4 regions of the Syntrophomonas erecta subsp. sporosyntropha genome follow, and region 2 is predicted to be linked to each of the others. Evidence: riboswitches for the same ligand, from Rfam matches in the RefSeq annotation. Region 2 holds a riboswitch; each other region holds the start of a gene.

Region 1 (4,471 bases), 210 kb from region 2:
GAATATTATCGGGTACAATTTTACTGCTAGACGGCCAGGTAGGAGGTTCGTTGTCAGTTAAAGGAGTTTTTCCTGTTACCTTTAGACCTTCACTGGCATTACCTTTTGCATCTTTAGCTATCACTGTAAATTCATAATCGGTATTGGGAATTAGATTTTCCACTTTATAGGAAGTGATTTGCCCGCTAACGCTTTTGATAAAGGTGGCACCCTGTAAGATGTCATAACTGCTTACGGCTACATTATCAGTAGCCTCTGGCCAGTTTAATATTACACTGGTGGGGCCAATATTACTTACAATAATTGCTGCATTATCAGGCCAGGTAGGAGCCTCAAAATCATCCCCGGCCGTAATAAAACTGAAAGTAAATATTTTTCCCAATGTATTTAGCCCATTATTAGCCGTGAATTCAGGATCGATTTCCAGGACATACTCAGTTGCCTGGGACATCTGCTCCAGTGTAGCTTCGCGGGGTGCAAATCTCAGCATACGAATCTTGGAGGCATCATCTATCTCCGATTGACCCGTACCACTACCTCCTCCAGTACCGCCCCCTGTGGAAATATAGGTAAAGTCACCGGCAGCAAAAACCCCATCTTCATTACCTACATAAGGTTCAGTACCCAAATCCAGAGTAATTTGCTTTCCGCTGGCTTTTTCCACCAAGGAGATACATTCTAGGTTTTGTCTGAGATTCTTATCCAATCCATTGCCAAAATTCCAGGTTAAAACCAGGTTATCCAAATCCACCGGATAAACCAGTTCATAGTGGTGATAATAGTCACTTTCCCCTTTATCTATGGCTTGGGGTGCAAAATTAAAAACTAGTCCCCCACCACCTGGTGTAACAACCATAGTTTCCAGAGCTGCTCCGGCAAAACCGAGAACATTATAGGGAACTACTTTTAAACTATACTTATGTCCGGCGTTTAAACCACCCAACTCATAATAATTTTGGTTGGGAAGCCGGGCTTCTTCCACGCCATCTACATAAACCCGGTATTCGGCAAAATCAATTTCATCCGCCACCTTCGGCCAGTTAATAACCAGCTCAGTGGGATAAACATTACTGATACTTAGGTTGGCATCCTTCGGCCACTGGGGTACCTGAGCAGCAGTGATGACCGTTGCCGTTAAAGCCTCGCTCTCGTTTTTGGCAAGGTCTACTGCCTTGACGCTAAATTCATATTCTGTATTAGAGTCAAGATCGGTAAACTTGTAGCTTAGAGCCGCAGTCTCTGCAGTCTTTACAATACCGCCCGCTTTGCTGGTGGTAATGATATATTTATCAACTCCAGAAACATCATCGGCTTCCGGCCAGCTTATAGTCAATTCAGATTCGCTTATACCGTCTGCCGATAAAGTTGCGCCATCCGGCCAGGCCGGAGGAGTGCTATCCTGTATACCGGCGGTAGTAAATTTGAAATGGTAGACCTTGTTTAGGTATTGCGGACTATTACCGGCAGTTCTAAATTGCGGGTCGAGGGTAATTTCATACTGTTTTCCTGGTTGCAGTTTATTAGCTAGGTTAATTTCAAAAGAAAAACAGGTTCCACTTATTGAGTAGCAGCACACAATGAAATCACCAGTATTAATGGTAGTTGGCTGTGGCCAGTTATTTGGATTTTGGGGTACTTTTGCAAAATCCTCATCGCTTCCATAATCCAATTCAATTTCCTCTTTATCGCTTAAATTGAAGAGGCGGAACGCTCGGATATTATCTTTAATTGCTGGTAGACCATTATTAAGACCTTTCTTTATATACCAGGTAAAATGATCATTAGCTATATTGATATCACCCTGGTAAGTGTAAAACTTTTCGTAAACGTTTTCACTGTCCGGATTGGCTAATGGTTCAAAAGTATAATTACCGTTAGTTCCGGGCGCGCCTGGTTTAAGCACGAGTGTATTGGGGGCGGTTGTAACCGCCAAACCTTGCAGGAAACTGCCATTCCCTGCCCAAGTTCCACCTACGGCTTCCACCACGATGTCATAACGGTAACTGGATTCCAGTCCTGATACGACATATTCCAGATTTCCCGTACTGACATTGTTCACTACCTTCGTAGTCTCACCGCCTGTAGTATTACTAACCGTTACCTTATATTCACTGGCATCCGCAGCTTCCGGCCAACTCACCTTGAAACTGATATTAGTAACATCGCTGATAATCAGTTCGGCTGGACCTGAAGCCTCCATCGGTTGGAAGTTGTTAAGGTTAGGGATTTCATTTACTTTATCCGTCTCCAGCTCCAGATCCGGGGTTCCCAATTCGGTGTTCTCTGGCGATGAGGTAGTACCTTCGGCAGGAACATCAGCCTCAATATTACCCGGCTCTGGCTCCAGCGGGGGTTCCAATCCGGTGTTTTCTGGAGATGGGGTAGTACCCTCGGCAGGAACATCAGCCTCAATATTACCCGGCTCTGGCTCCAGCGGGGGTTCCAATCCGGTGTTTTCTGGAGATGGGGTAGTACCCTCGGCAGGAACATCAGCCTCAACATTACCGGGCTCTGGTTCCAGCGGGAGTTCCGCTTCAGTGTTCCCCGGCAATGAGGTAGTACCTTCTCCAGGGATGTCACTGTCGGCTGTTTCACCTGTATTAGTGTTAACAGCTTCATAAACACTATCTAGTACATTTGCATCATCTGTTGTTCCTTCTGCTGCAAGTTCTAACAACTCATTTGTCAGTCCTTCCGTATCGCTGGCCTGCACAAGCGGTACGGAAAAAACCATGGACAGCATAAATACCAACGCTGTCAATATGGCGATTTTAGACTTGGTTGAGCCTCTTAAACGCAATTCTTATTCGCCTCCCAATCTTTTTTAATGGAATAAAGATTTTAAAGTACTTATCTACCTCCAATCTTGTGTAAGTTTTAATTAAACCTCCTTTCCTCTTCAGGGATTTAACGTAATAAAAAAACCCGGCACAAGGAGTGCCGGGTCTGGATAGACTGGTACAAACAAGCAGCGACTAAGACTATAAAAAAAGCGAGTCCAGTGAAAATAGACTCGCTCCGAATTTCATTCGGAATACGGCTCTCCTTTCCACATTGGGAGGCACGTCCGTTTCCCGACGTACCCTAACGGCTTGAAGCCATGGCTTTTTGCTTTAGGCCTTTAAGCTCGGAGAAGTAATTTCAAATTTTTTATTTATATGGACAGATATTCATCTTTATAACAATATACGACACAATAGAAATAATTCCTGCTTAGGTAAAATTTCAAAAATTACAAAAATATGATTTATATAAAGTGGGCCTAAGCTGGAGTGCTAAATACCAGGTATTATTCTGTGGCCTAAAGGAAAAGACGGTATATGTTGATTATAGTGCGGATTGGAGTCAGGATTATAGGGGCGGGTAGGATATTGTAAGTTAAAGGAAGTTAGCCTTACGTGATTTTCTAACTACTTTCATATTTAGTTGAGAAAAGATTGAGAAGGAAGTGCTTTTCTTTTGCAGAAAACTGTAGAGAAAAATAAAAAAACTCTTAAAATTGCCTGGCTAGCAATCTCAAGAGTTGTTAATTCCTATGGTGCCAAAGGTGGGACTCGAACCCACACGCCTTGCGGCACACGATTTTGAGTCGCGCTCGTCTGCCAATTCCGACACTCTGGCAAGATTTCCTTTACTTATAACGCAAAGATAATTATAATGTGCGGGAGGAAAGTTGTCAAGGGACCACTGTTTTAAGTTACTGTAGGATTAAGCGGATAAGCTCCGCAATAAAATATATGCCAACCTCATGCTGATCTAAATATAGGCGAGGTTAGTGGTCTTTTTTGTCAAATGGCCTGTAACAATATTATTACACAAATAGGCTAAACTATAGTTTGGCGGGGCAATTAAAATGTGGTAGGTATAAGGTAAAGCTTTCTTAGCTAAAGATAAATTACTGGTAAAGTAAGTCGAAGTCCACATGATTATCCACTTAAGCCGTTTGATACATATTATGCAAGAAGAAGGCAGTACTGATTCGAAAGGATTTGTTCCCAAGATGACGAATCAAATGTAGTATAAAGACAAAACTAACGACCCTAATACTTTTATCTAATCCCCACAAATCCCCTGAGATTAACTTTTCTAATTATTTTCTTACATTAGGTGCTGCTAGATGGGAATATATTGATGGGATCGTAAAGAAGGGAACATGGCTAGAAGTCCGGGTAGGGTTATTACAGTAGCCGGACTATAATATCAAGCCTCTATTGCACCGTACTGGGGAGAAGGGCTAATTAATATACATTAGGTTTTTTAAAAGGACCTAATACTTTTCAAACTAGGAGAAGTATAATTATGACAATGGAAGAACAGCTAATCAAGCAAAGCCTGCAAGGAGATACGGCCGCTTTTGAGGAACTGGTCACTCAATACCAAAACAAAATATACACTCTGGCTTTTCGCTATATGGGAAATGAAGAAGATGCCTATGATATGACTCAGGAGGCCTTCCTTAAGGCTTACCGAG
Region 2 (4,471 bases):
TAGTAGTTTGTGGTCAGGATCAGGAAGGATTAATCAAAGATGATGTTAGTCATTTAGATGCGAAGATCCTGTCGGAACCGGTAGGCCGGAATACTGCTCCAGCAGTTGGTTTAGTCCTGTCGCAAAAGCTAATTGATAATAAAGAAGTAATTGGAGTTTTTCCAGCTGATCATTACATAAAAGATGATGACGAGTTTTGCCGGGTGGTGAGAAAGGCGGAAGAACTTGCCCGGAAAGGGTTTCTGGTTACCATAGGTATAAAACCTGAAAGGCCGGAGACCGGGTATGGATATATAGAACGTGATGCGGGTAAAGAATCTTATCGAGTAAAAGCATTTCATGAAAAGCCGGACCAGCAAACTGCGGAGCATTATATTAAAGCAGGCAATTATTATTGGAATGCGGGAATATTTTTAGCTACCGCCGAGGTATGGGGAAACCTTGTGGAAAAACATCTGCCCCAATTATTTAAGAACATTGCCAAGGGTAACGATGATTATCTAAATGCTTATCCGAGTTTTCCAAGTATTTCGATTGATTATGGTATAGCTGAAAAGTGTAGTAATATGGCAGTCATAGTAGGTGATTTCGGCTGGAATGATATCGGAAGCTGGGAGTCACTGGCGGAAGTATTGGAGAAAGACGAAAACGGCAATTCCGTAAATGGAAATGCTTTAGTTGTAGATAGCTCCGGTTGCCTGGTACGCACCAATGGCAAGAAGGTAGTTGTGTTCGGACTTAATGATATAGTTGTAGTGGAATGTGAGGATACAGTTCTAGTGTGTCCTAAGAGAAAATCACAGGATATCAAAAGGTTGGTCGAAATGATTGAACCAAATAAATCCTGTCTATAACAGCTCTTTGCTTTTCCTCGGGTAAAGTTAAACTATATGGCAGATTGCAAGATTTGATCAAATTGTGTAGTTTATCGCTAAGATTGGGAATGTTAGTAGGCCGGGACTTTTTTAGCATCTCCGGGCCTGGTCAGAGTATCTAATTCTGCCAACGAAAGATCCCGGAATAATATCCTCCAATGTCGGGAAATAAAGATTAATGATAAATTTATTCTTATATTGCATTATTTTGATTTTACGTTTAGAATTGTATACAAATAGATTGTGCAGTAAAATTACATAGAACTTTTCCGAACTTAAGAGCCTAAAGCAATGCCATGGGTTTTAAGTCGTTAGGGTACGTCGGGAAACGGACGTGCCTCCCATTGTGGAAAGGAGAAGCCGTACTTCGAATAATTCTTGGGGCGAGTCTGTTTTCACATGACTCGCTTTTTTGTATTTTTGTTCGCTGCATATTACACTACACACATAAACCACTTCTTTTTGATATATTTGTGACACATCCTTATAGCATATCTTTAAACATATCTTTGTAATATATTTGAAATAACTATTCAGACCCGGCGCTGCTTTTCGCCGGGTTTTTTAATGGACCTTAAAACTAAAAATTACCTATTATCTGTCTATGGCAAAATAAAAATACATTTTTGAAACCAAGAATGATAAAGTGTCGGATTTATACACTTTCCGACCAGATTGTAAGGAATTGGGGAAGGGAGGCTGGCCTATAAGTGGGAGCATATTAACAAAATCACCTGCCGTACTTTGTGAAACTAGGGAAAGGAGTGTTTTGGATAGTGCTAATTAGGAAAAAAGGTTTAGGCAAATTAGCTTTATGTTTAATGCTAAGTCTAATCCTGGGCTTAAGCGGGCTGGTAATGCCTGCAGCGGCTTATGCGGTTGATGAAATACCGGTAGCAGCGTTATCTGAAATCGAGGATGTGCTGGATTATCAGTTACTAGCAGATCCCGTTATAAACGCTGATATTAATGAAAGCATGGATCAGCCTGTGGATCCTAGTCTTAGTGATGAAGGGGACGGGAGTTTAGCCAGTGATGATGTAGTAGATGGCAAAGACCCAAAGGTGGAAGATAATACAGTTTCCAGCTATGACATTGCTCCCGAGCCTAAGACGGTTTCCGGTGCTGGCGATTCTGAGGAACTAGTTGAGACTACGGGTGATTCTGATGCTAGTGGGGCTCTTGAAGCAGAACCCCAGACAGGGGCATCAGATGTAAGCATCACAACAAATAACGGATTTGAAGAGGATGCTGAACTGATCTCTACTAATTCCCATGACTTAATAATGCCTGCAGCTGCTGGTTACGAGGTTAAGATAATCGGGGATGGGGTCGAAAATCCTATCACTTTAACCAAGGACGATTTGGAGCAAATGGAGCAGGTGTTTTCAACTTACAGTTCGATAAACACCTGGCCGACCAAGAAATGGTATACGGCAGAAGGAGTTAAGCTAGCGGATCTTTTGGATATGGCTGGAATTAAACCTGAAGCCAAGTTAATAACAGTTAAATCAACTGATGGTTATAAGATGACATTCACTCGTAAAGAACTGTTGACCGATCATCGTTACTATTATCCTGGGCTTAAGGAAAACGCCCCATATGACGGCTCAATACCAGGTTCACCGGACTCTGCGGTCAAAGTTGATACCATTTTGGCCTTACAAAGTATAGACAGCGAAAACCCAGAGTACATGAGTGATCAAGTTGCACCTTTGCTAGTTTTTGGACAGCGGTGGGTTACGGAACAGACTAATCATGCTTTTGCAAAGTATGTAGGTACAATTGAAGTTTCTACTGCAACTCCGGAAAAATGGGCTAACCCGACGGCGACACCAGCCAGCGGAACTGTAGCAGCAGGTACCGGGGTAAAACTGAGTAGTCCTAATAATGATGCTGATAAAGTTCATTATACCACCGATGGCAGTAATCCTACTTATAAAAGTCCCATGTATAATTGGATTGCTTCTCGCTGGTGGTCATCCCGGGAAGATGTCCTGGATGAAATAAATCATCCGATTGAAATAAATGAGGACACGACCATTAAGGCGGTAGTAATTGGTATAGGTAAGGACGACAGCGATATTGTTAGTCTTGATTACAAGGTAGCAGCGCCGGAACCAATAGTATTTACCGTTGGCGGGAATGCTGTGGAGGCATCCTATACTATGGCTGACTTAAAAGCTATGCCTGCAACCATAAATATTTATGGGAATAAATCCTGTAAAGGTGTTGCTTTACCGGATCTGCTGGAGGCCTTGAATATCAATGATAACACCTGGACAGTAAAGGTTATTATGAAAGACTCTCCTAATGGTGTTACCCTTCCAGCTTTCGATGAGTCTGCCAGTGATTATCTGCTTACCTATGAGATCGACGGCGAGGCCATCGTAGTCGATGGTAGTAATTTAACTCCTTTACGTATGTACTTTGATGTCAATAATAGCAAAATGAATTACAAGCATGTAACTGGTCTTACAGTTACTAAACCGGAAAGTGCTAATCCCCCGGTATTGGTAGCCGCTACAACTGATAACACGGTGGGCAACTCCATAGTAATCACCTTTGCAGATGATGAAACCTGGAGAACAGCGGTTACTGAAGTTAAGGTGAATGGTACTATACTGGCCAGCGATAAATATACAGTAGCCGAAGGTAAGCTTACCTTTGATGCTAGTATCTTTGAAGCTGCCGGAGATTATACCATTACTGTCAAGGCAACTGCTTACCAGGATGCCACTGTAACGCAGACGATGGTAGAATCAGCGGAATCTAATATACCACCAACTTTGACTGCAAGTACCAGTGGTAACACTGTAGGTAACCCCATACGGATTTTCTTTACTGATGATCCGGAGTGGAGGAACGCTATTACGGAGGTAAGCATCGATGGTACAAAACTTGATGCTGAGCAATACAAGGTGACCACCGGTAAGATCAGTATTATAGCGGGATTGTTTACAGAGGTTAAAGTTTTTAATATTACTGTTAAAGCCAACGGTTACAAAGATGCTAGCGTAATGCAGGAGATAGAGGCAAGACCCATGTGTTTTGTAACCGAAGGAAAGGGTAACATGGTTTATGTGAGTGGAAGGAATAACCATACAGTAGCAATTAAAAACGATGGTACGGTATGGGCCTGGGGCGATGGACAGGGAGGCATGCTAGGAGATGGTGAAAAGGAAAGCAGAACTGTTCCGGATCAGGTCTACGGCTTGACAGAGGTTAAGATGGTTGCAACTGGTGATAATCATACACTGGCCCTCAAGAACGATGGCACGGTATGGGCCTGGGGTTACAATTTAAGTGGCCGGCTTGGCGATGGAACCAAGATAAATAGTTCTGTTCCAGTTCAAGTTATTACCGATTCGGCAACTGGTACCGCATTGACAGATGTACAGATGATTGCGGCTGGGGATGGCTATTCTGTAGCCCTTAAAAATGATGGGACGGTATGGACCTGGGGTAACAACGGGTACGGTAAGTTAGGTGATGGTACTACACAAACAAGTATCTTACCGGTTCAAGTTACTGACCTGACGAACGTCAAAACAATTGCTACCGGGAAGGAACATTCTGTTGCCCTTAAAAATGAT
Region 3 (4,471 bases), 460 kb from region 2:
TCGTTACCCGGATTTAATTGTACACCGGGTGTTAAGTGCCATACTGGAAGGTAGTATGAATGCTCGTAAAAGATCCCGCTGGGAAAGAAAAATGACCAGTTTTGGGGAGCAGGCCACTGTACAGGAGATGAAGGCGGAAGAGGCCGAACGGGAATTAGTGGATATTAAAAAGGCCCAGTATATGCACCAGTTTGTGGGAGCGATTTTTGAGGCACGTATTTCTTCCATTCAATCATTTGGCTTTTTTGTTGAGCTGGACAATACGGTAGAAGGTTTAGTGCATATATCCAGTATCGTCGATGATTATTACCAGTTTAATGATCGCAACTACACCCTGGTTGGTAACCATACCAGCCGGCGCTTTTCCATAGGCGATCCGGTCAAGGTACAGTTAGTCAGGGTAAATGTCGATGATGCCAAAATTGATTTCGAATTAGTGTAGGAAGCAAGGGAAGGGTCCCTTTGCTTCCTTTTTGTTGACCAACATGTTTATAAAATCGGGACTTTGTCCATTCTATTATGAAAAGACAAGGTTTACCGGGAGCCGTATACGAGGCCCCTATGTACGGTCCTGTGGGAGGGATGATGCTGCAGCAAGCTACTGTAGCATTATCCTGCTCGATTTGGCTTCTTAACAAGATCACACTACGGGAAGAAAAGGGACCGTCTGAATGTGTGAAAGCCTCAAAAACCTTATTTAGTCCACTGCTACGCATAATATGCGTTGTAAAACGGGAATAGGGAGGTGATCGCGCATATTTATACAATACTCCACTATTTTTCATACAGGCTGCCGTTGAATTGGTAGCCCTACACCCCCTACACCCCCTACACCCCCTTGCTTCCCTCTCTGCTTTTTAGGGTTCGCATGGTCACAAACGTTTTTATTATGTATAGTTAAAATTTCCCTGCCAATAAATTAATAAAAATGGCAGGAATTTGGCTTTAGGTGTAGAAATTCAAGAATCAACAAGTAAATAATTTTGTTTGTAGTAATTTTCGAGTTTTTTAGCCTAAGGCGGTTGCTATGGTTAAAAGGCCGATAGGGTATAGCGGGAAACGGCTGTGCCTCCCGGAGCGGAAAGAAAATTGACAGGACATTAGGCGCTGGCTAAACCTTTACTGGTTTAACTTGTGGCTGGATTACTAAAGGTCAGTTGTGATTTTCCGCAGCTGACCTTAGTTTTTTATCATAGCTTCGGTAGCTCCCCTTCATCCCGTAGCGGGGGTAGAGGTAAAGGAGAAAAGGGGAGAAGGGTTGGAAAGTTGATTAATACTTTAATCAAGGGGGAGTAATTTTGCTACGAAAACGGATACCTGGTGTACTGATAGTTTTTATTCTGACCTTTTGCCTTTTATTAGGAGAAGCTTATACTATGCCTGTTTGGGCCGGAGATGGCTCAGGAGGCGGTAAAAACCAGCCGCTTGCTTTGGTGACTTCAGTACCGGCTCATGGTCAATCAAATGTTAGCCTTCCTGTAGAGATAAAACTTACTTTTAACAAGAATGTTGTGTATATGACGGTACGGGATAATAACCAGCAATGTTTTGCCTTATATTCGGAAGACGGACAGCAGGTACCAGCCGATATTATCATGGCTGATGACCAGGTAGAATTCGAAAAAAGACGGGATGTAATTGTTAAACCCCGGGTGGGACTACAACCTGGCATTACTTATACAGTTAAGGTATCACCACAGCTAGAATCTAAGAGTGGCGTAAATCTAGGTCAGCAGGCGGTGGTAAGTTTTACTACTGCCGGTGTAAAAACGGGGGAGAATCAAGTGAAAAATAGCACCGGGGAAAATGAAAAGACAACTAGCCAGAATAGGGCCGATACCAATGAAGCGGTTTCCTCTAAAGTGGATGACCAGGTGTCTAAAGATAATAATCAACCTGTTGCCAGTATTTCTGAAAACGATAGCCATAGTGGAGGCCATAACGATAGCAGGGATGATAAAAATATAGAAGATGATCCCGCATCGAAAATAGTAAAGACGGGAGCAGCAGAACAGTCCCCTAAAAGCGACCCGAATAATAATTTTAAAATAACTGCGGCTTTGTTGGCATTGGCAGTAGTTATAGCCGGCTGGGCTCTGTATAAAAAGAAAAACTAATGAAGACTGCCAAGAAACATTGGATTTATTTGCTGCTCATAGTAGCTCCTCTGGTTATAGCTTTTGTTTCACTTTTTATCGGTAGGTATCCGGTTTACCTGACTGAGGTCACTCAAATACTTTGGTGTAAGGTAACCACAGCAGTGTGTGATCTACCTTATATACACCAGACAGTAGTCTGGGAAATACGCTTGCCCCGGGTTATATTGGGTTCCATGGTAGGAGGATGCCTGGCAGTTAGCGGAGCGGCTTTTCAGGGGCTGTTCCGTAATCCCCTGGTTAGCTCCGGAATTCTGGGGGTAAGCGCAGGAGCAGGTTTTGGTGCTGCTCTGGCCATTATTTTATTTAACTCAATCGTTTCTACGTACTCATTTGCCTTTGCTTTTGGAGTGCTGGCGGTAGTGTTGAGCTACCTGATCAGCCGGGTTTATAATACTACTCCTACCATTATGTTGGTTTTAGGAGGAGTGATCGTTTCATCGGTTTTTTCCGCCCTCATTTCTCTAGCCAAATATTTAGCTGACCCGGTAGACCAGCTTCCGGCTATTGTTTTTTGGCTTATGGGCAGCCTGGCATCAGCCCGGTTCCGGGATATAGCCATAGCTGGTATACCGATGCTGGTTGGTACTGCCGGTCTTTTAGCAATCCGGTGGCGGATCAATGTATTGTCAATGGGGGATAAAGAGGCCCATGCTTTAGGCATTAACACAGCCCTTAATAAGGGTTTGGTCATTGCCTGTGCTACTCTGGCAACTGCGGGAGCCGTATGTGTAAGTGGAATTGTAGGCTGGGTAGGTCTAGTTATTCCCCATATTGGTCGTATGCTGGTGGGTAATGATAATCGGGTCTTGATCCCGGCCAGTTTTTCGCTGGGAGCCTGTTTCCTGGTATTAGTTGATGATCTGGGGCGGATTATGACCGGATCAGAGATACCCCTGGGGATTTTAACGGCCCTGGTGGGGGGACCATTCTTTGTATATCTTTTAAAAAAGACTAAAGGGGGAGGGTGGTAGTATTAGTTCTTTACTCGAAGCCCGAGATTTAACTTTCGGGTATAACAGTCATCCGGTACTAAACCATATTAATTTTACTATCACCCCGGGTGAGATATTTTGCCTGCTGGGACCTAATGGTTGTGGGAAAACAACTTTACTGGATTGTGTTTTGGGTTTGTTAAGACCCCAGCAGGGGAAAGTGCTATTGAATGGAACTTCTATTAAAGATCTTGATGCACCCAAAATTGCCCGGCAGGTAGCCTATGTACCACAAAGTCATGAAAAAACCTTTCCCTACACAGTTATGCAAATCGTTTTAATGGGCCGGGCTTCTTATATCAGCATGTTTAGCTCGCCTAATCCGGAAGACATTGAGGTTGCCGAACAGGCTTTGGAATTGGTCGGTATCAGCCGGCTTAGGGATCGGCCCTACACTCACCTGAGCGGTGGAGAGGGACAGCTAGTCATGGTGGCCCGGGCCCTGGCGCAAAGGACTCCTCTAGTCATCATGGATGAGCCAACTGCACATCTGGATTTCAAACATGAACTGACCATTATGGAAACCATTGTTCATCTGGTTCGACATACTGGATTATCAGTATTGATGGCTACTCATTTTCCCAACCATTGCTTTTATTTTGAAAACAGCGGTATTCAAACCCGGGTGGCTTTAATGAACCACAATAAATTCCTGGCCGTGGGGAGGCCGGGTGAGGTGCTGTCAGAACGAAATTTAGGCCAACTCTACAATGTCCGCACTAAAGTAATGACCTGGGACCTGGGCGACAGCCACCAACTAAAACAGGTGATCCCTATCAGTACCTTAAATAATGATCTAACGTATGAAAGGATGAAGTAAATGTCCCGTGGGAAACACTTAGTGCGGTTAAGTCGTCTGCTGATGTTATTTGTTCTACCGGTGGTGGTCAGCTTGCTATTAGTAAGCTGTGGTGGACAGTCTGACCATACTGCACCGGTTGCCGATAAAAGCCAAAATACTATAACCGTGGTGGATTCCGTAGGCCGCGAAGTAGTGGTTCCGGCTAATACAGAGCGGATTGCCTGTTTATGTCCGGAATACGGACATGCTATGGTCATGTATGGGAAAGGAGATAATATTGTAGCTGCAGTAGGTGGAATGCAAAGGGATTTACTCCTGCTTAAAATGCATCCCCATATCAAAGATGTACCAGTTCCCAAATCAAGTGGGGTCATCAATATCGAGACCCTGGCTACATGTAAACCGGATCTGGTTTTCGTTAAAGGGGATACCGTAAATAATGAAGCCGAAATTCATAAATTAAATAAAGCGGGTATACCTTTCTTAACAGTAGAATTTAATAGTATAAAGGACCAGCA
Region 4 (4,471 bases), 650 kb from region 2:
TGAAAATAAGCCGGATTTCCAAGGGCCAACGAGCTAAGGCTAAGCTATTACTAACTGTTTCCCGTCGTGCCCCCTATTTGTTAATGGATGAACCCTTATCGGGAATAGATGTTCTAACCCGTGAGGAAATTATAAATACGTTGATTCGCGATTACCGTGAAGGGGAGCAAACCATTATCATTTCTACCCATGAAATTGCTGAGGTAGAAGCCCTGGTAGATGAGGTGGTGTTCTTAAGTGCAGGTCGTATAAAACTGGCCGGGAATGCAGAGGACTTGCGTATAGAAAAAGGCCTGTCCCTGGTGGGCATGATGAAGGAGGCGTTTCGTGATGCCAACTAGCAGCGGAAAAATGTTAGGTAGCCTATATAAAAAAGAAATGCGGGAACTAATCCCAGAAATTATAGTAATGGTTATAGTCGCCATAGTTTTAAACAGTTTTATTTATTTTCGGCTGGGGCCTAATCCTAATATCGTTGTATTACCGCTATTTCTGCTATTAGGCCTGGTGGGCCTGATGCCTTTTGTTTCCTCATTTCGCTTGCTGGGTGGAGAGTGGAACAACAATACCATTTATCTTATGATGTCACTGCCGGTAAAAGGCGGCCTGATTTTAGGAACCAAACTAATGGCTTTGATCAGTGAATATATAATCGGTACCGTTATTGCTGGGATTTGTGCCGTGGCATTTATAATGGCTATACAGCCGGAGTTATTACCGGATTTATTAGAGATAGCTGGGATAGAAGGACTATGGGAATATCTATGGCTGGCTTACCTGGGCAGTATAGTTTTTTTGCTCTATCTTATCAGTATTAGTTTTTTCAGCCAGGTAGTAGGTAAACTAGTTACCCGATTATCAGGACTAGTTACCGCATTGACGTTTTTGGTGACCCTGTGGTTATCTGGAAAATTTTCTAACCTAATATTCCCCGAGTTGGGTAATATAGCCAGCCCGGATGGATTTCCCAGCAGGATGGTTTCAGCAGGTATAGGGGTATATCTGGTAATAGTGGTGCTGATCTTTTTGATTACGGTGCTTGTGTATAATAGCCGGGTGGAGTTATAGCTTAATGGTTAGACCCATAAAACCGGGCGGTTCATCCGTCCGGTTTTAATATATTAACATCTTTAATTATAAGTCGGTACTTCCAGCTTATGGTTGAAAAAAATCTAAAATTCGACCATAATGGAGAGGAAAGACTATCTCATTTATTAATCTCCGAACCCTTATTCCTAAGACAGCCTGGTTATGGGATAAGAGTCGTTAGGGTATATCTGGAAACGGGTATGCCTCCCCTATGGAAAGGAGATGATGCCGACAATACCTACCAGGAAATGGTCGGATCTACTTATCCTTGGGGCACGAGTGGAACCGATTTTTTTATGCTTGATGCCCATGTTCCGGCCAGATATGCTAATAGTGCCAGTTATTAATTAAATAATGGGAGGGTTTAAGTATGCGAAGAAAGGCATCGATTTTTGCCATTTTAATGGTTTTCGTACTTTCGGTTCTGGTAATGGGATGCGGCCAGAAAACACCGGCACCGGCAGAAAACCAGCCAGAGAAGGTTTTAAAGTTAGCCACTACTACTAGTACTGAAGATTCTGGATTACTAGATGTTTTATTACCGGAATTTAAAAAGGATACTGGCTATACAGTAGATGTAATCGCAGTAGGTACAGGCCAGGCTATTCAAATGGGAGAAGCCGGCGATGTTGATGTAATCCTAGTACACTCCCGGGCGGCTGAAGATAAATTTGTGGCAGATGGTTTTGGGGTGGATCGTCGCGATGTTATGTATAATGACTTTCTCATCATTGGTCCGGAAGAGGATCCGGCCGGCATAAAAGGGGAAAAGGATGTAAAAGCAGCTTTTACGGCTATAGCTACCAAGCAGGCTGCCTTTGTATCCCGGGGCGATGACTCTGGTACTGATAAAAAAGAAAAGAAAATTTGGGAGGCAGCCGGAATTACTCCTGAGGGAGATTGGTATATTGAATCTGGTCAGGGCATGGGTGATACCTACCGGATGGCAGATGAAAAACAGGCTTATACTTTGATTGACCGGGCTACCTATCTGGCTAATCAAGACAAATATCGTCTGGTTACTGTGGTAGAAGGGGACCAGCTGCTCTTTAACCCTTATGGCGTTATTCCTATTAACCCGGAAAAATACCCCAATGTAGACTATGAAGGGGCTACTAAATTTGCGGAATGGTTAACTTCAGAAAAAGGACAGAAGATGATTGGTGAGTTTGGCAAAGATAAATATGATCAGACTTTATTTGTTCCTGATGCGAAATAGTTAATATAAATGCCGGGAGAGGGCCTAGGAGGGCTTTCCCGGCATTTATATATGAGTTGGATTTCGTTGTCCAAACTTCCGGATTAGCCTGTTAAAATGTACAAGTATGGAGAGCGATGTTAACGGGCCATGGTAGAACGCCTGCGAAGGCCCAGTGGCTGAAGAGGGCCAGCGGAAATAAGTTCGCAATTCCTGTAATGGGAGGTTCATTGTTTTGGATATTATTGGACCGGGTTTTAAGGAAGCTCTGGAGTTGATTATAAGCCTGGACCCCCAAATTTTTCAGGTGACCGTATTATCTTTACAGGTATCTCTTGGTGCCCTGGTAATTTCTGCCCTGCTGGGTATTCCTACTGGGGCGGCTTTTGCCTTGAAAAACTTTAAAGGTAAGCAGGTAGTATTAAACTGCATTTATACCTTAATGGGACTTCCCCCGGTACTGGCAGGATTAATCGTGTACCTTTTATTAACCTATCGGGGACCTCTGGGACAATACGAATTATTGTTTACTCCTGCAGCTATGGTGGTTGCCCAGGTACTACTGGCTACTCCCATCATCTGTGGCTTGACGGCCCGGGCAGTGATGGCATTGAGTCAGGAAGTTTATGACACGGCGGTTACTTTGGGTGCTACTCGTAGACAGGCAGTTCGTACTATTATTCGTGAGGCCCGGGTAGGCTTGATTGCGGCTTTGACCACTGCCTTAGGGAGGGTTATTGCTGAAGTAGGAGCCGTAATGCTGGTAGGGGGAAATATCAAAGGTGTAACCAGGGTGCTTACCACTTCTATCGTTTTGGAAACCCGTATGGGTAATTTTAGCTCAGCGATAGCCATTGGTCTTATTCTTCTGGTTATTTCCTTTTTAATTAACTCGGCCATATTAATATTGGAGAAAAGGACATTTAAGCATGACACCAGTATTCAAATTACATAATGTGATTAAAAGATACGGAACCCGGGAGGTTTTAAATATTCAAGACCTTATGGTAGCCGGAGGAGGAATATATGGTATATTAGGGCCTAATGGTTCAGGCAAAACCACCCTGTTAAGAATCCTGGCTCTTCTTACCATTAGCGATGAGGGGAACCTGTCTATACTGGGACAAAAGTTACGCTGGGATAAAAAGCAACTTGTACAACTCAGACGCCAGATGAGCATGGTGACCCAAACCTCGTTTATGTTTCAAGGTTCTGTTTTCTACAATGTGGCCTATGGCTTGCGAGCCCGTCGCCTGAAAGAAACAGAAATTAAAAAGAAGGTATATGCATCTTTGGAACTGGTGGGTATGCAGGGTTTTGCCCAGGCGGAAGCCCGTACCCTGTCAGGTGGAGAACGTCAGAAGGTGGCGATTGCCCGTGCTCTGGCAGTACAGCCCCGGATTGTTTTATTAGATGAACCTACCTCTAACATTGATGCCGCTAGTGCGGTTGAAATCGAAAATCATATCCGTTTTATCAACCAGAAATACGGCACTACCATTATGCTAGTTACCCACAATTTGTTTCAAGCCCGGCGCCTGGCGGACGAAATCATTTTCTTATGGGAAGGAAAGATTTTGGAGCATAATTCCTGCCAGGCTATATTTGAGAAGGCTAGTGATCCACGGACGGCGGCCTTTTTACGGGGGGAAACTTTTTTTTAGAGTGGGGGACCGGATAAACACTTCTTTTCTATCCTTGCTATTGAAAATTTATTTAAAACCTAGAGCTATTATAAAAGAAGTCCAGAAAAGGGTTAGACATCACCATCATGACCTGGTGATGTCTATAATTCCCGGGGGGGGAATTAGGAATTATATGTGGTTGAACTTGTCTGTGGGGAAAGCCACAAGCAAATCCTCTAGATGTTATTGTACTCACTTTCACAAGGGCTGTCAATGATCTGACCAGTGAATTAAGACATTGCCAGGATAAAAGATATTTATCACCATCATTATATTAGATTATAGAAAGGCAAACCAGGGATAATTTACTGGTTTGCCCAGTTACCCATTCCTCTCTACAAAAACTTAACCATATCTGATATACAAGAATGCCTACTAAATGATGCTTTTATTAAAAGAATGAATTTTAATTTGCTGCCTGGTTAAGTTTTAAAAATGAACTTAAGGGAAATACTTAAATAACAGAGAGGAGGACTCATAAATGGGTAAAAAAATATTT

Evidence for each region. Region 2 has a riboswitch for molybdenum cofactor ahead of ACZ5Q0_RS09280 (RCC1 domain-containing protein). Riboswitches for the same ligand answer to the same signal wherever they lie in the genome.
Region 1: linked by a shared signal. The riboswitch ahead of ACZ5Q0_RS08265 (fibronectin type III domain-containing protein) and the one ahead of ACZ5Q0_RS09280 (RCC1 domain-containing protein) in region 2 are both predicted to bind molybdenum cofactor.
Region 3: linked by a shared signal. The riboswitch ahead of ACZ5Q0_RS07005 (Ig-like domain-containing domain) and the one ahead of ACZ5Q0_RS09280 (RCC1 domain-containing protein) in region 2 are both predicted to bind molybdenum cofactor.
Region 4: linked by a shared signal. The riboswitch ahead of ACZ5Q0_RS06170 (ABC transporter substrate-binding protein) and the one ahead of ACZ5Q0_RS09280 (RCC1 domain-containing protein) in region 2 are both predicted to bind molybdenum cofactor.

Annotation. Positions count from the first base shown of each region.
Region 1 covers NZ_AP042459.1:1,687,667-1,692,137, forward strand. Annotated here, with positions in the region: gene ACZ5Q0_RS08265 (fibronectin type III domain-containing protein) at 1-2,800, opposite strand, end outside; molybdenum cofactor riboswitch at 3,027-3,145, opposite strand; tRNA gene ACZ5Q0_RS08270 (tRNA-Leu) at 3,537-3,621, opposite strand; gene ACZ5Q0_RS08275 (RNA polymerase sigma factor) at 4,300-4,471, shown strand, end outside.
Region 2 covers NZ_AP042459.1:1,901,032-1,905,502, forward strand. Annotated here, with positions in the region: gene ACZ5Q0_RS09275 (mannose-1-phosphate guanylyltransferase) at 1-854, shown strand, start outside; molybdenum cofactor riboswitch at 1,131-1,248, shown strand; gene ACZ5Q0_RS09280 (RCC1 domain-containing protein) at 1,622-4,471, shown strand, end outside.
Region 3 covers NZ_AP042459.1:1,440,238-1,444,708, forward strand. Annotated here, with positions in the region: gene rnr (ribonuclease R) at 1-442, shown strand, start outside; molybdenum cofactor riboswitch at 986-1,104, shown strand; gene ACZ5Q0_RS07005 (Ig-like domain-containing domain) at 1,299-2,117, shown strand; gene ACZ5Q0_RS07010 (FecCD family ABC transporter permease) at 2,117-3,130, shown strand; gene ACZ5Q0_RS07015 (ABC transporter ATP-binding protein) at 3,225-3,971, shown strand; gene ACZ5Q0_RS07020 (ABC transporter substrate-binding protein) at 3,972-4,471, shown strand, end outside.
Region 4 covers NZ_AP042459.1:1,248,031-1,252,501, forward strand. Annotated here, with positions in the region: gene ACZ5Q0_RS06160 (ABC transporter ATP-binding protein) at 1-341, shown strand, start outside; gene ACZ5Q0_RS06165 (hypothetical protein) at 331-1,068, shown strand; molybdenum cofactor riboswitch at 1,208-1,327, shown strand; gene ACZ5Q0_RS06170 (ABC transporter substrate-binding protein) at 1,460-2,308, shown strand; gene ACZ5Q0_RS06175 (ABC transporter permease) at 2,523-3,242, shown strand; gene ACZ5Q0_RS06180 (ABC transporter ATP-binding protein) at 3,217-3,951, shown strand; gene spoIIR (stage II sporulation protein R) at 4,454-4,471, shown strand, end outside.